4 regions of the Serratia sp. CoH_122_TC_1 genome follow, and region 4 is predicted to be linked to each of the others. Evidence: predicted binding sites of a transcription regulator. Region 4 holds the regulator's gene; each other region holds the start of a gene.
What was found. The regulator PurR, encoded in region 4, represses purine synthesis genes. The targets are predictions, from matches to a motif close to CANGCAAACGTTTGCNTG.
Positions count from the first base shown of each region.

Region 1: the regulator PurR is predicted to act here: its motif matches at 1,351-1,368, upstream of cvpA (colicin V production protein).
Region 2: the regulator PurR is predicted to act here: its motif matches at 1,282-1,299, upstream of tusA (sulfurtransferase TusA).
Region 3: the regulator PurR is predicted to act here: its motif matches at 955-972, upstream of purT (formate-dependent phosphoribosylglycinamide formyltransferase).

Region 1 is NZ_JBXWLA010000011.1:94,788-96,993, reverse strand. It holds gene purF (amidophosphoribosyltransferase) at 1-707, opposite strand, end outside; gene cvpA (colicin V production protein) at 729-1,229, opposite strand; gene dedD (cell division protein DedD) at 1,526-2,206, opposite strand, start outside.
Region 2 is NZ_JBXWLA010000006.1:234,156-236,361, forward strand. It holds gene AC2FC2_RS10035 (GNAT family N-acetyltransferase) at 1-278, opposite strand, end outside; gene AC2FC2_RS10040 (7-cyano-7-deazaguanine/7-aminomethyl-7-deazaguanine transporter) at 322-987, opposite strand; gene tusA (sulfurtransferase TusA) at 1,387-1,632, shown strand; gene AC2FC2_RS10050 (zinc/cadmium/mercury/lead-transporting ATPase) at 1,697-2,206, opposite strand, start outside.
Region 3 is NZ_JBXWLA010000020.1:31,967-34,172, forward strand. It holds gene dbpA (ATP-dependent RNA helicase DbpA) at 1-786, opposite strand, end outside; gene purT (formate-dependent phosphoribosylglycinamide formyltransferase) at 1,030-2,206, shown strand, end outside.
Region 4 is NZ_JBXWLA010000003.1:273,693-275,898, reverse strand. It holds gene punR (DNA-binding transcriptional activator PunR) at 1-827, shown strand, start outside; gene purR (HTH-type transcriptional repressor PurR) at 824-1,849, opposite strand; gene cydH (cytochrome bd-I oxidase subunit CydH) at 2,174-2,206, shown strand, end outside.

The DNA.
Region 1 (2,206 bases), on a different contig from region 4:
TTATTGGTGATATACACCGCTTCGCCCGGCGCCACGTCGCGCAAGAACTCAAAGCCCAGCGTATCCAGCGCCACGCTTTCGGAAGCCACCATATATTCATTACGGCCATCTTCCAGCGTGCGTTTGCCGATGACTAACGGGCGGATGCCGTGCGGGTCACGGAATGCCAACAGGCCATGGCCGATGATCATCGCGACACAAGCGTAAGCACCACGCAGCTGCTGATGCATGGCGGCAACGGCAGTGAAGACGTTGTCGGACTCCAGCGGATAGTGTTGGAAGCGGTCCAGCTCACTGGCCAACACGTTCAGCAGAATCTCAGAGTCGGATGTGGTGTTGATATGGCGGCGACCGCTTTCGAACAACGTCTGGCGCAGTTCATGGGCATTGGTCAGATTGCCGTTATGTGCCAGCGTAATGCCGAACGGTGAGTTTACATAGAAAGGTTGAGCCTCTGAAGCACTGGAGCTGCCAGCCGTCGGGTAACGCACATGGCCAATACCCATGTTGCCCTGCAAACGCTGCATATGGCGTGCCTCAAACACATCCTTCACCAGACCGTTTGCTTTACGCAGGCGGAACCCGTTATGGGCATCAATGGTGACGATGCCTGCGGCATCCTGGCCACGGTGCTGAAGCACCGTCAGCGCATCATAAATCGACTGGTTTACCGGCATAAAACCGGCGATACCGACAATACCGCACATGTTGTCTTTTCCTCATCAGCGCTACCGCCCTGGTAAATGGGTCGGTAAGAAACTCGACGTGCTCTGCAGGTAGTCAAAGAACCACCTGATGATGTAACTGAACTGGGGAATAAGCTGCGACTGTTTCCAATCGGCACTTTGTGAAAAACCAGTAAAGGTATCCAGGAAAAACAGTATCGCCGAAACGATCAACACGCCGCGCAGTGCGCCGAAACAGACGCCCAGCACCCGGTCGGTGCCTGATAACCCGGTTTTCTCTACCAGTGAGCTAATCACATAGTTAACAATAGCTCCTACGATCAGGGTCGCAATAAACAAGATTGCAATCGCGATACCGTTTCGCACCAGTTCATCTTCAAAACGAGTGAAGTAGACCGCAAGGTAAGAGTAGAAATGGCTGGCAACAAAAAACGCACATCCCCATGTCACAAGTGACAATGCTTCGCGAACAAACCCTCGGATCAGGCTCACCAGAGCCGAAAATCCAATCACCGCTATAATGACGTAATCAATCCAGACCATGAACTATTCCAATAATGAATCGCCCCTGCCCCCTTCATCTTTCATACCGCATCTGCGTTGGCTGCCTTGATACGACATGAAATCTAACGGGTGATCCAATTCGCGGCGAATTCTAACAGAAAAAGAAAACGTTTGCGTAGGGGTTTTCCTACCACGTTACAAATAAAAAGCGGCGATAAAAAAATTCCCAACCGCCGCGCCTACATAGGCCATTTCAGCTACGAAAGGCACAGTTTATTTAATGATTATACTGGCACGCATAGGTTTAGGGGCACAGCATGCTGTGCCCCTTTCTCTTAACGTACGCCGTATGGCTTCACCTGGCCGCTCAAACCGCTGAGGGAGTTCAGCGCAGGCAATGAAGACTGCAGTTTCTGTTTCGAGGCGTCTGGACCGACGTAAATCCGAGTAATCTGCCCCTGTACCGGTGTGGATGGCACGGTGAAAGCACGATAGCCGGACAGCCTGAGCGACGCGACCACTTCGTTCACCTTGGCAGCATTCTTCAACGCCCCCAGTTGCACCACATACGCTTGCCCTGCCGGTGCTTTCTCTTCCGCCGGTTTCTGCACAGGTGCAGGTTCAGGCTTCGGTGTCGGTTCTGGCTTCGGCTCAGGTTTGGCTACCGGCTTCACTTCCACCGGTTTCGGCTGCTGCACCGGTTTTGGTTTCACTTCCACCGGCTTGGTTTCTACCGGTTTAGGTTTCGGCTGTGGCGTTGGCGTCGGCGTCGGTTGCGGACGCGTCTCGACCGGTGCCTGCGTGACCTGAGCCGGCTTCTGCGCGGCCTGCTGCGTCGCCGCCTCATTAGCCGCCTGCTGTTCAACCAATGCACCTGCGCCTTCCGGCGGTTGTGCCGGCAATGGCTGACTTACCGGTGGCACCACGTCGTTCTCTTCCACATCACCGGCCTTCGGCACCAATGGAATGGCTGCGAATTCATCCTCGTAATGTTTCTTTTTACCGTCCAACAGCCC
Region 2 (2,206 bases), on a different contig from region 4:
CACTGCTCTTGCTCCACGAGTAAAGCCTGCGCGACACCATAACGGCGAAACCTCGGCAATACGCCGCCCAGCCAACTGTAGAACACTTTTTCCTGCTGTTGATAACCGAGTTTGAACCCTGCGGGTTGGCCGTCGATCTCGGCGATCAGTGCGTTAGCCGAGGCAGATCCAATACGTTGCTGCAAATCAGCCAGACTGTGTAAGTTACCGAACTCAGGGATGCCTTGGTACAGGCGATGAATTTCTTCGAGGGTGGCGTGGCGGGTGGTCACTGTCATTGGCGGCCTCCGGGTAAGTGCAGGCCGCCAATGATAACACGGGTTAACTCGGTTGCAGGCTACCGTCGTTTTGACGTACAGCGATGCGCTTAAGCAGCATGTTCAACAGCACGCCGTACATTGGCAGGAAGAACAGCATGCAGATCAGCACTTTGAAGCTGTAATCCACCAGGGCAATTTCAACCCAGTTATTGGCCATAAAGGCGTCGCTGCTCTTGTAGAAAGCAATAAAGAAGAACGACAGGGTATCACTGATATTGCCGAGGAACATGGCCGCAGCGGGAGCAACCCACCAGGCGCTGCGTTGACGCAGGCGGTTGAATACGTGGACGTCAAGGATCTGACCGAGTACGTAAGCCATAAAGCTGGCGACGGCGATACGCGCAACAAACAGATTAAAGCTGCCCAACGCGGCAAAACCCTGCCACTCGCCCTGATAGGTCACCGTGGAGATCACGTACGAAATAAACAGCGCCGGCACCATCACCGAAAGAATGATACGCCGCGCCAGTGATGCGCCAAAAATACGTACTGTCAGATCGGTAGCCAGGAAAATAAACGGGAAGGTGAATGCACCCCAGGTGGTATGAAAGCCGAAAATGGACATCGGCAACTGCACCAGGTAGTTGCTGGAGGTAATGATGACAATATGGAACAGCGATAGCCAGACCAACGCGGTAAAGCGCTGCTGAGCAGTAAACGAATACATGTTGTAGCCTTTTTAATAATGGGGTGAGGGAACCCAAAAATGTCTTGTCTGTGCAACGAAATAAGCTGCGCGGGCGCATGATACGCGTTTGCGCAACCAATGCAACGGTTAGTGGGCCAAATAAGCGGCGAATAATGCAGCAGCACTGTGATTCGGCCCCAGCCTGAAAGGTCACGCCTCCAACAACCGTTCTCTGTGTTGTCAGGTGCCCACTATGGGCTGCACCCTCCGCCGTGATAACGGCAGTTGGGGGCAGTGACGGCACCACATTTCATCGGGAGACGCAGCCTCTTTAACGCAAACGTTAACGCATCTTGCGCAGAAAAACTACCGGCGTAAACTAGGCGCTAATGAGATGCGGCGAGCGTTCGCCGATCGTTTTTGAACGAGAAAAAATGCATGACTGACTTATTTTCCCAGGCTGACCAGACGCTTGATGCGCTGGGATTGCGCTGTCCAGAACCGGTAATGATGGTGCGCAAAACCGTGCGCCATATGGATAACGGTGAAACCTTGTTGATTATTGCTGACGATCCGGCGACAACCCGCGACATTCCGGGGTTCTGCCGTTTTATGGAACATACGCTGGTGGCGCAGGAAACCGATAAGGCACCGTACCGCTACCTGTTACGTAAGGGCGTCTAACCTCTGCCCGGGGAATAGATGGCGTGGCCCATTCCTGGGCCACGTGGTTACAGTGTGTTATTGCCTAGTCGCGTTTCTTCAGTAGCCGCAGCGCGTTGGCGGTGACCAGCGCGGTGGCGCCAGAGTCTGCCAGTACGGCCAGCCACAGCCCGGTCAGGCCCAGCAGCGTGGTGATCAGAAATACCCCTTTCAGTCCCAATGCAATGGTGATGTTCTGCCGGATATTGGCATGCGTGGCGCGTGAGATGCGGATCATTTCCGCCACACCCAGCAGGCGATTATGAGTCAGCGCGGCATCGGCTGTTTCCAGGGCCACATCGGTACCGCTGCCCATCGCGATGCCAATGCTGGAGGCTTTCATCGCCGGGGCATCGTTGATGCCGTCGCCGATCATCGCTGTTGGACGCAATTCGCTCAGTTCCGTCACTACCTTCACTTTATCTTCCGGCAACAATCCAGCCCGGTAATCCAGCCCAAGCTCAGAGGCAATTGCCGCCGCCGCACGTGGATTATCGCCGGTTAACATGACCCCGTTGATCCCCAATGCATTCAGTTCGGCAATCGCCTGTTTGGC
Region 3 (2,206 bases), on a different contig from region 4:
CAGCGCTTCATATACGCTCTGGCAATCACGTTTAGTGTTACAGAACACCACGCAGGAAGACGGTTGATAATGACGAATGGCCGACACCAACACCGCTGGGCGCTGATCGCGGGTGGTTTCATAGAAACGTTGTTCGATGGTGGTTTGTTCTTCACCGTCGTCCACTTCCACATTTAACGGATTGCGCTGTACGCGGGCACTGATGCGTTCAATACCGCTCGGATAGGTTGCCGAGAACAGTAGCGTCTGACGTTGCGGCGGCGTATAGCTGATCACATCGTCGATGTCATCGGCAAAACCCATGTCCAGCATGCGGTCGGCTTCGTCCAAGACCAGCACTTTCAGTTCGTCCAACACCAGCGTTTTCTTACGCAGGTGTTCCTGAATACGCCCCGGTGTCCCCACGACAATATGCGGTGCATGCACCAGGGAGTCGAGCTGTGGCCCCATAGGCTGGCCACCACACAGGGTCAAAATTTTGATGTTTTGAGTGAAGCGGGCAAGACGGCGCAGCTCTTTGCTCACCTGGTCCGCCAGTTCACGTGTCGGGCACAGGATTAGCGCCTGCGCAGCCACTTGGGCAACGTTAATTTTATCCAGCAGGCCGATGCCGAATGCCGCCGTTTTACCGCTGCCGGTTTTTGCTTTGGCACGTACGTCCTGCCCTTTCAGGATGGCGGGCAATGCAGCAGCCTGCACCGGTGTCATTTCGGCATACCCCAATTCGTTGAGGTTGGCCAACTGTTCGGCTGGCAGCGGCAGGGAAGAAAAAGAAACTGTGCTCACGGCGATAACTCTTATATGGCAAATGGAATGGCGGCGCGCCCATGGGCAGCACCGAATTAACCGCAGATGATAACAGAGATAGGGGGGATTACGGATTTCACACATAAAAAAAGCCGCCACTTGCGGGTTTTGGCGGCGGTGGCAGCAATAGGTTGGCCTTCGGCTGCATACGCAAACGTTTTCGTATATACTGCACGCCCATTATCAGACCGCTTTACACTCCACAGATCCAGGTACGAGACTATGTTAACTATTGGAACCGCCCTGCGCCCCTCCGCCACCCGCGTTATGCTGCTCGGCTCCGGCGAGCTGGGTAAAGAAGTTGCCATCGAATGCCAGCGTTTGGGACTGGAAGTGATCGCTGTTGATCGCTACGCCGATGCTCCCGCCATGCACGTGGCACACCGCAGCCACGTTATTAACATGCTGGACGGCAACGCGCTGAAAGCCGTGATTGAACAGGAACGTCCTGACTATATCGTGCCAGAGATCGAAGCCATTGCCACCAGCATGCTGGTTGAGCTGGAACAGCAAGGACACCATGTGGTGCCCTGCGCCGAGGCAACGCGACTGACCATGAACCGCGAAGGCATCCGCCGCTTGGCCGCAGAAACGCTCGGTCTGCCCACCTCGCCTTATCGGTTTGCTGATGACAAAGTGACATTCCAGCAGGCTGTCGATGACATCGGCTATCCCTGCATCATCAAGCCGGTCATGAGTTCATCCGGCAAAGGCCAAAGCCTGATCCGCCGTCCGGAACAGCTAAACGCAGCCTGGGAGTATGCCCAACAGGGTGGCCGTGCCGGGGGCGGTAAAGTGATTGTCGAAGGTCTGGTGGAGTTCGACTTTGAAATCACCCTGCTCACCATCAGTGCAATTGATGGCGTGCATTTCTGTGCGCCAATCGGCCATCGCCAGGAAGATGGGGATTACCGCGAATCATGGCAACCTCAACAGATGAGCGATCTGGCGTTGAGCCGTGCGCAGGCGATTGCGGAAAACGTGGTGAAAGCATTGGGGGGTTTTGGTCTGTTCGGTGTAGAACTGTTTGTGTGTGGGGACGAGGTTATTTTCAGCGAAGTGTCCCCACGGCCGCATGATACCGGCATGGTGACCTTGATTTCGCAAGATCTGTCCGAGTTCGCCCTGCACGTTCGCGCTTTCCTGGGTCTGCCCATTGGTGCGATCCGCCAGTTCGGGCCTTCGGCATCCGCAGTCATTCTGCCACAGTTGACCAGCCGTGACCTGCGTTTCAGCGGTCTGGACCACGCGCTGGTCGGTCACAACCAACTGCGTTTATTCGGTAAACCGGACATTGACGGTCAACGTCGGATGGGTGTCGCGCTGGCTACGGCAGAAAACATAGCGCTGGCGGTAGAATCAGCCAAACAGGCTGCGGCGGCGGTCGTGGTTGAAGGGT
Region 4 (2,206 bases):
TTGAGCAATGGCTGGCGGTACCGCTGTTTGAGCGCCGTCATCGCGACGTGGAACTGACGCCTGCCGGCGTGCTATTTATTCAGGAGGCGCGCGGTGTCATCAAAAAAATGCTCGACACGCGTCGGCAGTGTCAGCAGGTGGCCAACGGCTGGCGTGGCCAGTTGAAAATTGCCGTAGATATTATCGTCAAGCCTCAACGTTGCCGTCAGTTGGTGTTGGACTTTTATCGGCATTTCCCTGACGTTGAATTATTGGTTCAGCCAGAAGTGTTCAATGGCGTCTGGGATGCGTTGGTGGATGGGCGTGCTGATATGGCGATAGGTGCGACACGGGCCGTGCCGGTTGGCGGTGGGTTTGCCTTTCGCGATATGGGCGATATGCGTTGGTTGTGTGTGGCCAGCCCGCAACATCCACTGGCGGCTCAGGATGGGTTGTTAAACGATGATCAGCTACGGCCTTTCCCATCGCTCTGCCTGGAGGATACCTCACGCAATCTCCCCAAGCGGGTCACCTGGACGTTGGATAACCAGCGGCGCTTGGTGGTGCCGGACTGGTCGTCGGCGGTGGATTGCCTGTGCGCCGGATTGTGTGTCGGGATGATGCCTGCGCATCAGGTCTTGCCGTTAGTACAACGTGGCGAGTTAGTGGCGTTACAGTTGCAGGAGCCGTTCCCAGCCAGCCCTTGTTGCCTGACGTGGCAGCAAAATACGCCTTCTCCGGCGATGGCCTGGCTGTTGGACTATTTAGGGGACAGTGAAACGTTGAATCAGGAATGGTTAAGCGAAGTGACGCCGGAAACCGCAGTGGCTTCCGGCGCGAATGACTAGCGGCGGTAATCGATGAACGGGCCGTCAGCAACCGAACGGCGCTCAACCAACTTGGGATGCACCTCAATCACCTGTGATTCTTCACGCTTGCTGATGATGCGATCCAACAACATGGTGAATGCCATCTCACCCAAACGCTCTTTGGGCTGATGAATAGTGGTCAGCGCCGGGGTGAAATAGCGCGCATTGCGCACGTTATCGTAGCCAATGACCGAGATGTCTTGAGGCACGCGTAGCCCAAGCTCATCGGCGGCGCAGATAGCCCCCATTGCCATGATATCGCCACCACAGAATACCGCTGTCGGACGCTGTTTCTGCGACAGTATCTGGTGCATGGCCTTGTAGCCGGATTCTGGCTCAAAGTCACCCTGCACGATCCACTCGTCGCGCACGTCGATATGGGCTTCCTCCATCGCTTTTAAGAAGCCCTGATGGCGCCCGCCCCCTGTATTACGTGACAGTTGGCCGGGAATGGCGCCGATATCGCGGTGTCCGCGTTCGATCAGATAGCGCCCAGCCAGATAGCCACCTTCGAACGCGTTATCAATGATGGTATCAGTAAAATCACCGCGTGCGGCGCCCCAGTCCATGACAACCATTGGGATGTTGCGGTAATCTTCCAACATGCCAAGCAATTGGTCCGGATATTCTGAACACATCACCAACAAGCCATCGACGCGCTTTTGCGCCAGCATTGCCAGATAGGCACGCTGTTTGTCCAAATTGTTGTGCGAGTTACACAGTATCAGCGTATAGCCTTTGCTGTAGCAGCTGTTTTCTACCGCTTCGATCACTTCAGCAAAGTAGGGCGCTTCACTGGAGGTTGCCAGCAGGCCAATCGATTTGGTGTGATTGACCTTCAGACTGCGCGCCACTGCGCTGGGTGAATAATGCAGCTCTTTAATTGCGGCACTCACGGCCGCTTTAGTCTCTTCGGCGACGAAACGAGTCTTATTGATGACGTGCGAAACGGTGGTGGTGGAAACGCCAGCGCGTTTGGCCACATCTTTAATCGTTGCCATGTAAAGAATGACTCCTGAACTCACATGTTGCAGTATGTAAGTGTGATGTTAATCGTTTGCCTGCGTAGATCCTTCTCCAAAGAAGCGAAAACTGAGTTTTTAGTGTGTTGAAGTCGTCAGCGCTTGGTCAGGAGGGGCATTTTTGCCGGTACACAGTTGTGAACTGCGAATTTTGTCCCATATTGAGCAAAAGGGGAAGAGGTAATCGGTATTATAAACCGGGAAATGATAACAAGATTTTATTGGCCAACTGTGTGAAAATGGTTTGACGCATTAATTGTGTGCCTTTTATCCTTGGGAAAACCAATCTGAAAAGGAGTTGTAATGGATACCGATCTGAAAATGTCACTGTTCACC